One region of the Cupriavidus sp. 05N40 genome, then DNA from elsewhere that is predicted to be linked to it. Evidence: predicted binding sites of a transcription regulator. Region 1 holds the regulator's gene; the other holds the start of a gene.
What was found. The regulator NrdR, encoded in region 1, represses ribonucleotide reductase genes. The targets are predictions, from matches to a motif close to CACNANATNTNGTG.
Positions count from the first base shown of each region.

Region 2: the regulator NrdR is predicted to act here: its motif matches at 1,833-1,846, upstream of AC1DO7_RS06275 (ribonucleoside-diphosphate reductase subunit alpha).

Region 1 covers NZ_JBFTND010000013.1:79,561-83,979, reverse strand. Annotated here, with positions in the region: gene AC1DO7_RS05270 (pilus assembly protein) at 1-1,475, shown strand, start outside; gene nrdR (transcriptional regulator NrdR) at 1,520-1,984, opposite strand; gene glyA (serine hydroxymethyltransferase) at 2,144-3,391, opposite strand; ZMP/ZTP riboswitch at 3,514-3,615, opposite strand; gene ybgC (tol-pal system-associated acyl-CoA thioesterase) at 3,779-4,183, shown strand; gene tolQ (protein TolQ) at 4,180-4,419, shown strand, end outside.
Region 2 covers NZ_JBFTND010000016.1:56,326-60,744, reverse strand. Annotated here, with positions in the region: gene AC1DO7_RS06285 (sigma-54-dependent transcriptional regulator) at 1-904, shown strand, start outside; gene ampD (1,6-anhydro-N-acetylmuramyl-L-alanine amidase AmpD) at 897-1,556, shown strand; gene AC1DO7_RS06275 (ribonucleoside-diphosphate reductase subunit alpha) at 2,070-4,419, shown strand, end outside.

The DNA of each region.
Region 1 (4,419 bases):
ATATCGTTTCGGCGGAGCCCGTGTATGTCGCAGGTGCCGCAGCCTACTATTCGGATCCGGGCTACCCTAGCTTCCAGAGCCAGTTGGCATCACGCAAGTCGGCGATCTACCAAGGGGCAAACGACGGCATGCTGCATGCATTCGATGCGTCCTCGGGGGCAGAACTCTGGGCTTACGTGCCGGGCGCGCTCCTGACCTCGAGCGGGAAGATGAATGCGTACACAGTGACGCCCTACACGCACCAATACTATGTGGATGCAACGCCGGCGGTTGGCGATGTCTACATGGCAGGTACCAAGACCTGGCAAACATTGCTTGTCGGCGGCTTGGGGGCGGGTGGGAGTGGCTACTACGCGCTTGACGTGACCAGCTCTACGGCGCAGAGCGATGCGGACGTAGCCAGCAAGGTGAAGTGGGAGTTTCCGAATTCTTCCACCAGCAGTACGGACGCAGCCAACCTTGGCTTGACCTTCGGCAAGCCTGTTCTCGCCAAGACCAAAGCAATGGGGTGGGTGGTACTGGTGCCGTCGGGCTACAACAACAATGTGGTTCGCAATGGCGGAACGCAGGGCGATGGCAAGGGCCGGCTGTTTGTGCTGGATCCTGCGACCGGCAATGTGCTCAAGTCGATTTCGACGGGGGTTGGCGATACCACTACGCCTTCCGGGCTGGCCTATATCTCAGCGTTTGCGGCGAACGGCGCCACCGATGCGACGATCGACTACGTCTATGGCGGTGACCTGCTGGGGAATGTGTGGCGTTTCGATCTGTCTGGCACCACCGCTACAGCATGGAACGTCAGCAAGCTGGCCAGCCTTGCTGATAGCACCGGCAAGGTACAGCCGATCAGCTCGGCGCCGGAGCTTACTGTCTATAACGGGCAGCGCATGGTGTTCGTGGGTACGGGGCTGTTGCTCGGTCAATCAGACCTGGGCGTCAGCAATGTGCAGTCGATGTATGCGCTGGTCGACAAGATGACCGCGGCACCGCTGATCTCCAACGTACGGACCGCTCTCGTGAAAAGAGCCGTGACACTATCGGGGTCGGTTCGGCATATCAGTAACACCCCCGCAATCGACTACACCAAGAACCCGGGTTGGTATTTCGACCTGCCAGGGTCGGGCGAACGTGTGGTGACCAATCCGACAGCAGTCGCGGGAATCCTGGTCTTTACGACCGACATCCCTTCGGCGGCGACGTGTGGCTCGTCTAGTTACCTGTACGCCGTTGACTTGACCACCGGCGGCGAACTGCCCAGCACGAATTTCACCTTGACTGGCCAGTCTCCGTGGACAGGCATTGCGCTGTCCAATACTGCGCTGTCGTCGAGACCCTCCCTGGTCGCGCTGACCAATGGCAACCTCGATGCGCTTACCCAGCAGTCGAATGCAACTTCGTCCACATCGCGGCTTCCCATCAATCTTCTGGGGACATCCAAGCGAGTGGCATGGAAGGAGGTCTATATCCAGAAATAAATGGCGTATGGGGCAGGGGGGAGCCCCCTCTGTTCCGCGCGTGTTCAGCGCTTGCTATTGTTCCCGCTCACCTCGGCCAGCACGTCCGAGAATTCCGCCACGTCCTCGAAGCTCCGATACACCGAAGCAAAGCGGATATACGCAATCTTGTCGAGCCGGCGCAGTTCGCGCATGACCTGCTCGCCGACCTGGCTGCTGGGGATTTCCTTTTCGCCAAGCGCAAGCAGTCGTTCTTCGATACGGGCCAGCGACGCGTCGATGGCTTCGGCCGAGACGGGGCGCTTGCGCAACGCCAGGCGCATGGAGTCCTTCAGCTTGTCGCGGGCATAGTCCGCGCGGGAGCCGTTTTTCTTGACGATGGCGGGGAAGGACAGTTCGATCCGCTCATAGGTGGTGAAGCGGCGGTCGCAGGATTCGCAGCGGCGGCGGCGGCGAACGGTATCGCCTTCTTCCGACATGCGCGTGTCCAGGACCTGCGTATTGGAATGGGCGCAAAAGGGGCATTTCATGCCTGACCACCTTGTAGTTTGAGCCTGGGCGCCGGCTGCGCGGGGCAGCGCCCCGTTATCTTGTCATTCTGTGATGCGCCGGGCCGGGTTGGCAAGGCCCGCGCCGCACAGCGGCACGGGGCTGCCGGCCGCCCGCGCTCAGGCGGGCGGCGCAGGGCATCAGCCGTAGACCGGGAAACGCTTGGTCAGGGCCGACACTTGCTCGCGCACGCTGGCGATGTTGGCTGCGTCGTGCGGGTTGTCCAGCACGTCGGCCACCAGGTTGGCCACCAGGCGGGCTTCTTCTTCCTTGAAGCCGCGGGTGGTCATGGCCGGCGAGCCCAGGCGGATGCCCGAGGTGACGAAGGGCTTTTCCGGGTCGTTGGGGATGGCGTTCTTGTTGGCGGTGATGTGCGCTTCGCCCAGCACGCGTTCGGCTTCCTTGCCGGTGATCTTCTTGGCGCGCAGGTCGACCAGCATCACGTGGCTTTCGGTGCGGCCCGAGACGATGCGCAGGCCGCGCTCGATCAGGGTCTCGGCCATCACGCGGGCGTTCTTGACCACTTGTTGCTGGTAGGTCTTGAACTCAGGCGAGAGCGCCTCCTTGAAGGCCACGGCCTTGCCGGCGATGACGTGCATCAGCGGGCCGCCCTGGATGCCGGGGAAGATGGCCGAGTTGATGGCCTTCTCGTGCTCGGCCTTCATCAGGATCACACCGCCGCGCGGGCCGCGCAGGCTCTTGTGGGTGGTGGTGGTGACGAAGTCGGCGTGCGGCACCGGGTTGGGGTACTCGCCGGCGGCGATCAGGCCGGCGTAGTGGGCCATGTCGACCATGAACAGCGCGCCGACCGACTTGGCCACGCGGGCGATGCGCTCGAAGTCGATGCGCAGGGCGAAGGCCGAGGCGCCGGCGATGATCAGCTTGGGCTGCTTTTCATGGGCCAGCTTTTCCAGCGCGTCGTAGTCGATGTCTTCGTTGGCGRCCAGGCCGTAGCTGACCACGTTGAACCACTTGCCGCTCATGTTGAGCGCCATGCCGTGGGTCAGGTGGCCGCCTTCGGCCAGGCTCATGCCCATGATGGTGTCGCCAGGCTTGAGGGCGGCGAAGAACACGCCCTGGTTGGCCTGGGAGCCGGAGTTGGGCTGCACGTTGGCGGCTTCGGCGCCGAACAGTTGCTTGACGCGGTCGATGGCGAGCTGTTCGACCACGTCGACGTACTCGCAGCCACCGTAGTAGCGCTTGCCGGGATAACCTTCGGCGTACTTGTTGGTCAGTTGCGAGCCCTGCGCGGCCATCACGGCCGGCGAGGTGTAGTTTTCCGAGGCGATCAGCTCGATGTGCTCTTCCTGGCGCTGGTCTTCCTTCTGGATGGCGGCAAAAATCTCGGGGTCGATCTGGTCGATCGTATAGCGGCTGCGTTCGAACATGGCGAAAAACTCGTCTTAAGAAATGGGGATCCGAATGGCTTCGGGGTAGGGCGCGCGGGGAAGGCACAGGCGACCGGCGCCGGACACGTCAGAAGTCCGGCGCAGGGCGCACCCTGCTTCCCATTCYCTGCCCAGGCGAGCGGCAGGCGCTTGAAACTTCGCGCCAGAGAGCTTGCGCTTCCTCGTGGTAGTACCCACTGACTTCGCCAGTCGCGCAAGATGGAATGGTTGGCGGCAGTTTACGCGAGGCGCCGCCCGGCCGCAAGACGTGGGCCGGGCGGCGGCAGCGCATAAAGTCAATGGCTTGTCTGTCAGACAATGTAATTGTTGTAAAGTCAGACAAGGGTTTACACCGGGTCGGGCCACCTGTCCGCTACAATCGCGGCCATGAGCAACAATGTGTGGGCCCTGCGGGTGTACTGGGAAGACACTGACGCGGGCGGCGTGGTTTTCTACGCCAATTACCTGAAATTCTTCGAGCGCGCCCGGACCGAGTGGCTGCGCTCGCTCGGCATCGAGCAGCAGGCGCTCGCGGACGGAGCGGGCGTGGTCTTTATCGTCAGGAGCACGGCGGTGGACTACAATGCCCCCGCCCGGCTGGACGACCTGCTCGAGATCCGGACCCGGATTGAACGGGTTGGGCCGGCATCGGTCCAATTCGCCCAGGAAGCCTGGCGTGGGGAGCAGTTGCTGGCTACCGGCGCCATCCGTGTCGGATGTGTTGATCGCAGCACGTTCCGCCCGACCCCCATCCCCGCTCCCGTCCTCGCAACCATCAAGACCGCCCGATGAACCCCGTGACCGTCACGCAAGACCTGTCGATCATTTCGCTGGTGCTGCACGCCAGCTTGCTGGCCCAGGCCGTCATGGCCCTGCTGCTCGTCATGTCCCTGTTCTCGTGGACATATATCTTCCGCAAGCACCTGGCGCTGCGCGCCGCGCGCACCCAGACGGAGCGCTTCGAGCGCGATTTCTGGGCCGGCGGCGACCTCCAGGCGCTATACCAGAGCGCGGCCAACAACCGCCAC
Region 2 (4,419 bases), on a different contig from region 1:
CAACGGCGGCACGCTGCTGCTCGACGAAGTGGCGGACCTGCCGCTGGCCATGCAGGTCAAGCTGCTGCGCGTGCTGCAGGAGCGGCGCGTGCGCAAGATCGGCGCCAGCCGCGAGGAGAACGTGGATGTGCGCGTGCTGTGCGCCAGCCACAAGGACCTGGCCGCGATGGTCGCGGCCGGCCAGTTCCGCCAGGACCTGTTCTATCGCCTCAATGTGCTGGCGCTGCGCATGCCCACCCTGCGCGAGCGCCGCGAGGACCTGCCGGTACTGGCCGGCGCCATCCTGGAGCACCTGGCGGTGCGCTACGGCGACACCCACCCCAAGCGGCTGGCGGTGGCCGCGCAGCAGCGCCTGGCGGACTATCCCTTCCCGGGCAATGTGCGCGAACTGGAGAACCTGCTCGAGCGCGCGTACGCCTTTGCGGAGGGCGAGTCCATCGAGGTGGACGACCTCGGCGCGCTGGATGCCGGCGCGGCCGACGTCGCGCTGGTCGCGCCGCGCGGATACCAGTACCAGCCCGATCCACGCTACGCCGGACGCCACGATGCACCCGCGGCGCCGGCCGCGCCGGTCGATGRGGCGCCGGCGGGTGCCGTGCGCGAGGCCGCGGGCGAGGCTGGCCGCGTCACCTTCCCGATCGACCTGCCCGGCCGCCTGGAAGCGCTCGAGCGCGACCTGATCCTGCAGGCCTTGCAGCAGACCGGCTTCAACCGCACGGCAGCGGCGCCGCTGCTGGGCCTGAGCTTTCGCCAGCTGCGCTACCGCATCCAGCAGCTCGGCATCCGCGAAGGACGCGACGATGGTGCCGACGCGGGCGAGATGGCGGATGGCGTGGCCGGCGAAGGCCTGCGCGAGACCGCGCGCAGTGCCGTGGACGCCACCAGCGGAGTGCGCGATGCCTGAGCACGACATCGGCGGGCCGGCATCTGCGGCCACGCCCGGCAGCGCCGCCACTGACGCTGCTGCTGCTGCTGCTGCCTTCAGCCCCGACCCGTCGGGCTGGGTCCCGGCCGCGCGCCGCGTGCCGTCGCCCAATTTCGATGCCCGTCCCGCCGGCATGCCGGTGGACCTGGTGGTCATCCACAACATCAGCCTGCCGCCCGGGCAATTCGGCAGCGGCGATATCGAAGCGTTTTTCCAGAACCGGCTCGACCCGTCGCGCCATCCCTTCTTCGCCACTATCCATGAGGTGCGTGTTTCGGCGCATTTCCTGGTGACGCGCACAGGCGAACTGGTGCAGTTCGTGTCGTGCCGGGACCGGGCCTGGCATGCCGGTCAGTCGGCGTTCTTCGGCCGGACCCGCTGCAACGATTTTTCGATCGGCATCGAGATCGAAGGCAGCGACGACCAGCCGTTCACGTTGGCCCAGTACCACACCACCGCGGCGCTGGTGCGTGCGCTGCTCGTCGCCTATCCGGTGCGCGCGRTGGCCGGGCACAGCGATATCGCGCCCGGCCGCAAGACCGATCCSGGCCCGCATTTCGACTGGAWTSGCTTCGCGGCCGCCGCCGGCCTGGCTCGGGCCATGTTGCCCTACCGCAAAGACGGGCCCTGAGGCAAGGGCCCGGCACGCGGTCTAGGGGGATCGAGCGATCTCGGGAAAACCCTGATAAAGTCCGGCCCCTATCGAAGCGGTCCGGGCAATCAAAAAAATTTCTTTTCATTGTGCGGTAACACACCGTCAGGCGGGATTCCTTACGTCTCTTGGGCTGGCGGGTTTGGCGCYGTGCCGCATGCCGTGGCCGTCACCGGCTTCGGCTCAAAAAGACGCTTGTCAAGACTGGTCAAGCCGCTTCGTTTCACTATACTTAGTCCAGTTTTTCGTATCGACCACTATATCTAGTGGTGCTTTCGGGGAGCCAGCCTAGGTGTGCAGTTACCGCCGCAGCGCTTTACAGCGTTTCACTGCGGCCCCGCCTAAGGACTGGCGCGTCACAAGAGTCCCAGCAGAATCCAGCAATGCAGCCCGCCCCCGGCCGTTCACGGCCCGGCGAATCTTTTCTGTCTTGCGCGTTTTGCTCGGGGCTCTTTGTCACTCATAAAACACGGGTCAGAACAGGAGTTCCTCATGCAGACAGCCCAGAACGAATTTTCCACCGGCGCCACCGCCGCCGGTGTGGCAGCGAACCCGCAGTCGAGCCCCGCTGCTGCCGGCGCTGGCGACTACCAGGACTACAAGATCATCCGACGCAACGGCGCCGTGGTGGCGTTCGAGCCGAGCAAGATCTCGGTGGCCGTGACCAAGGCCTTCCTGGCGGTCAACGGCGGGCAGGGCGCCGCTTCCGCGCGTGTGCGCGAAGTGGTCGAGCAAGTCACCCAGAATGTGGTGCGCGCGCTGCTGCGCAGCCGCCCCAGCGGCGGCACCTTCCATATCGAAGACGTGCAGGATCACGTGGAACTGGCGCTGATGCGCTCGGGCGAGCATGAGGTGGCCCGTTCCTACGTGCTGTACCGCGAGAAGCGCACCCAGGAACGCGCCCAGGCCAATGCCCAGGCGGTTGCCCGCGTGCAGGAAGGCGGCGTCACGTTCAACGTGACCGACGGCGGCGTGGCCCGCGTGCTGGACGTGAGCTCGCTGCATGCCCTGATCGACAATGCCTGCTCGGGCCTGGGCGACGCCGTCAGCGCCGAGCCGATCCTCAAGGAAACGCTGAAGAACCTGTACGACGGCGTGCCCATGACCCAGGTCTACGACTCGGCCATCCTGGCCGCGCGTACCCTGATCGAGAAGGACCCGGCCTACAGCCAGGTCACCGCGCGTATCCTGCTGCACACCATCCGCAAGGAAATCCTGGGCGCCGAAGTGACCCAGACCGAAATGGTGTCGCGCTACGCCGACTACTTCCCCAAGTTCATCGCGCGCGGCATCGAAGCCGAGCTGCTGGACGAGAAGCTGGCCACCTATGACCTGGCCCGCCTGGGCGCCGCGCTGGACGCCCAGCGCGACTTCCAGTTCAACTACCTCGGCCTGCAGACCCTGTACGACCGCTACTTCCTGCACATCGACGAAGCGCGCATCGAAATGCCGCAGGCTTTCTTCATGCGCGTGGCGATGGGCCTGGCGCTGGGCGAGAAGGACCGCGAAGCGRGCGCCATCGAGTTCTACCAGCTGCTGTCGTCGTTCGACTTCATGTCGTCCACGCCGACCCTGTTCAACTCTGGCACCCGCCGCTCGCAGCTGTCGTCGTGCTACCTGACCACCGTGTCGGACGACCTCGAGGGCATCTACGAAGCGCTCAAGGAAAACGCGCTGCTGTCCAAGTTCGCCGGCGGCCTGGGCAACGACTGGACCAATGTGCGCGCGCTCGGCTCGCACATCAAGGGCACCAACGGCAAGTCGCAAGGCGTGGTCCCGTTCCTGAAGGTCGTCAACGACACCGCGGTCGCGGTCAACCAGGGCGGCAAGCGCAAGGGCGCGGTGTGCGCCTACCTGGAGACGTGGCACCTGGACATCGAGGAATTCCTCGAGCTGCGCAAGAACACCGGCGACGACCGCCGCCGCACCCACGACATGAACACGGCGAACTGGATTCCCGACCTGTTCATGAAGCGCGTGATGGAAGCCGGCGAGTGGACGCTGTTCTCGCCCGCCACCTGCCCGGACCTGCACGACAAGGTCGGCCGCGCCTTCGAAGAAGCCTACCTGGGCTATGAAGCCAAGGCCGCCCGGGGCGAGCTGAAGCTGTTCAAGAAGATCCCCGCCATGCAGCTGTGGCGCAAGATGCTGGGCATGCTGTTCGAGACCGGCCATCCCTGGATCACCTTCAAGGATCCGTGCAACATCCGCAGCCCGCAGCAGCACGTGGGCGTGGTGCACAGCTCCAACCTGTGCACGGAAATCACGCTCAACACCAACGAGAGCGAGATCGCGGTATGCAACCTGGGTTCGGTGAACCTGGTCGCCCACCTGAAGCAACTGGCCGACGGCACCCAGGTGCTCGACCACGCCAAGCTCGAGAAGACCATCCGCACCGCCATGCGCATGCTCGACAACGTGATCGACATCAACTACTACGCGGTCGACAAGGCGAAGAACTCCAACCTGCGCCACCGCCCGGTCGGCATGGGCATCATGGGCTTCCAGGACTGCCTGCACCTGCTGCGCCTGCCGTACGCCAGCGACGCCGCCGTGCAGTTCGCCGACACCTCGATGGAAGCGGTGTGCTACTACGCCTACCGCGCCTCCAGCGAGCTGGCCGAGGAACGCGGCCGCTATAGCACGTACGAAGGCTCGCTGTGGGATCGCGGCATCCTGCCGCAGGACTCGCTCAAGCTGCTGGCCGAGGAACGCGGCGGCTACCTGGAAGTGGATCATTCCTCGACCATGGACTGGGACAGCCTGCGCGCGCGCATCAAGCAGCACGGCATGCGCAACTCGAACTGCATCGCGATCGCGCCCACGGCAACGATCTCGAACA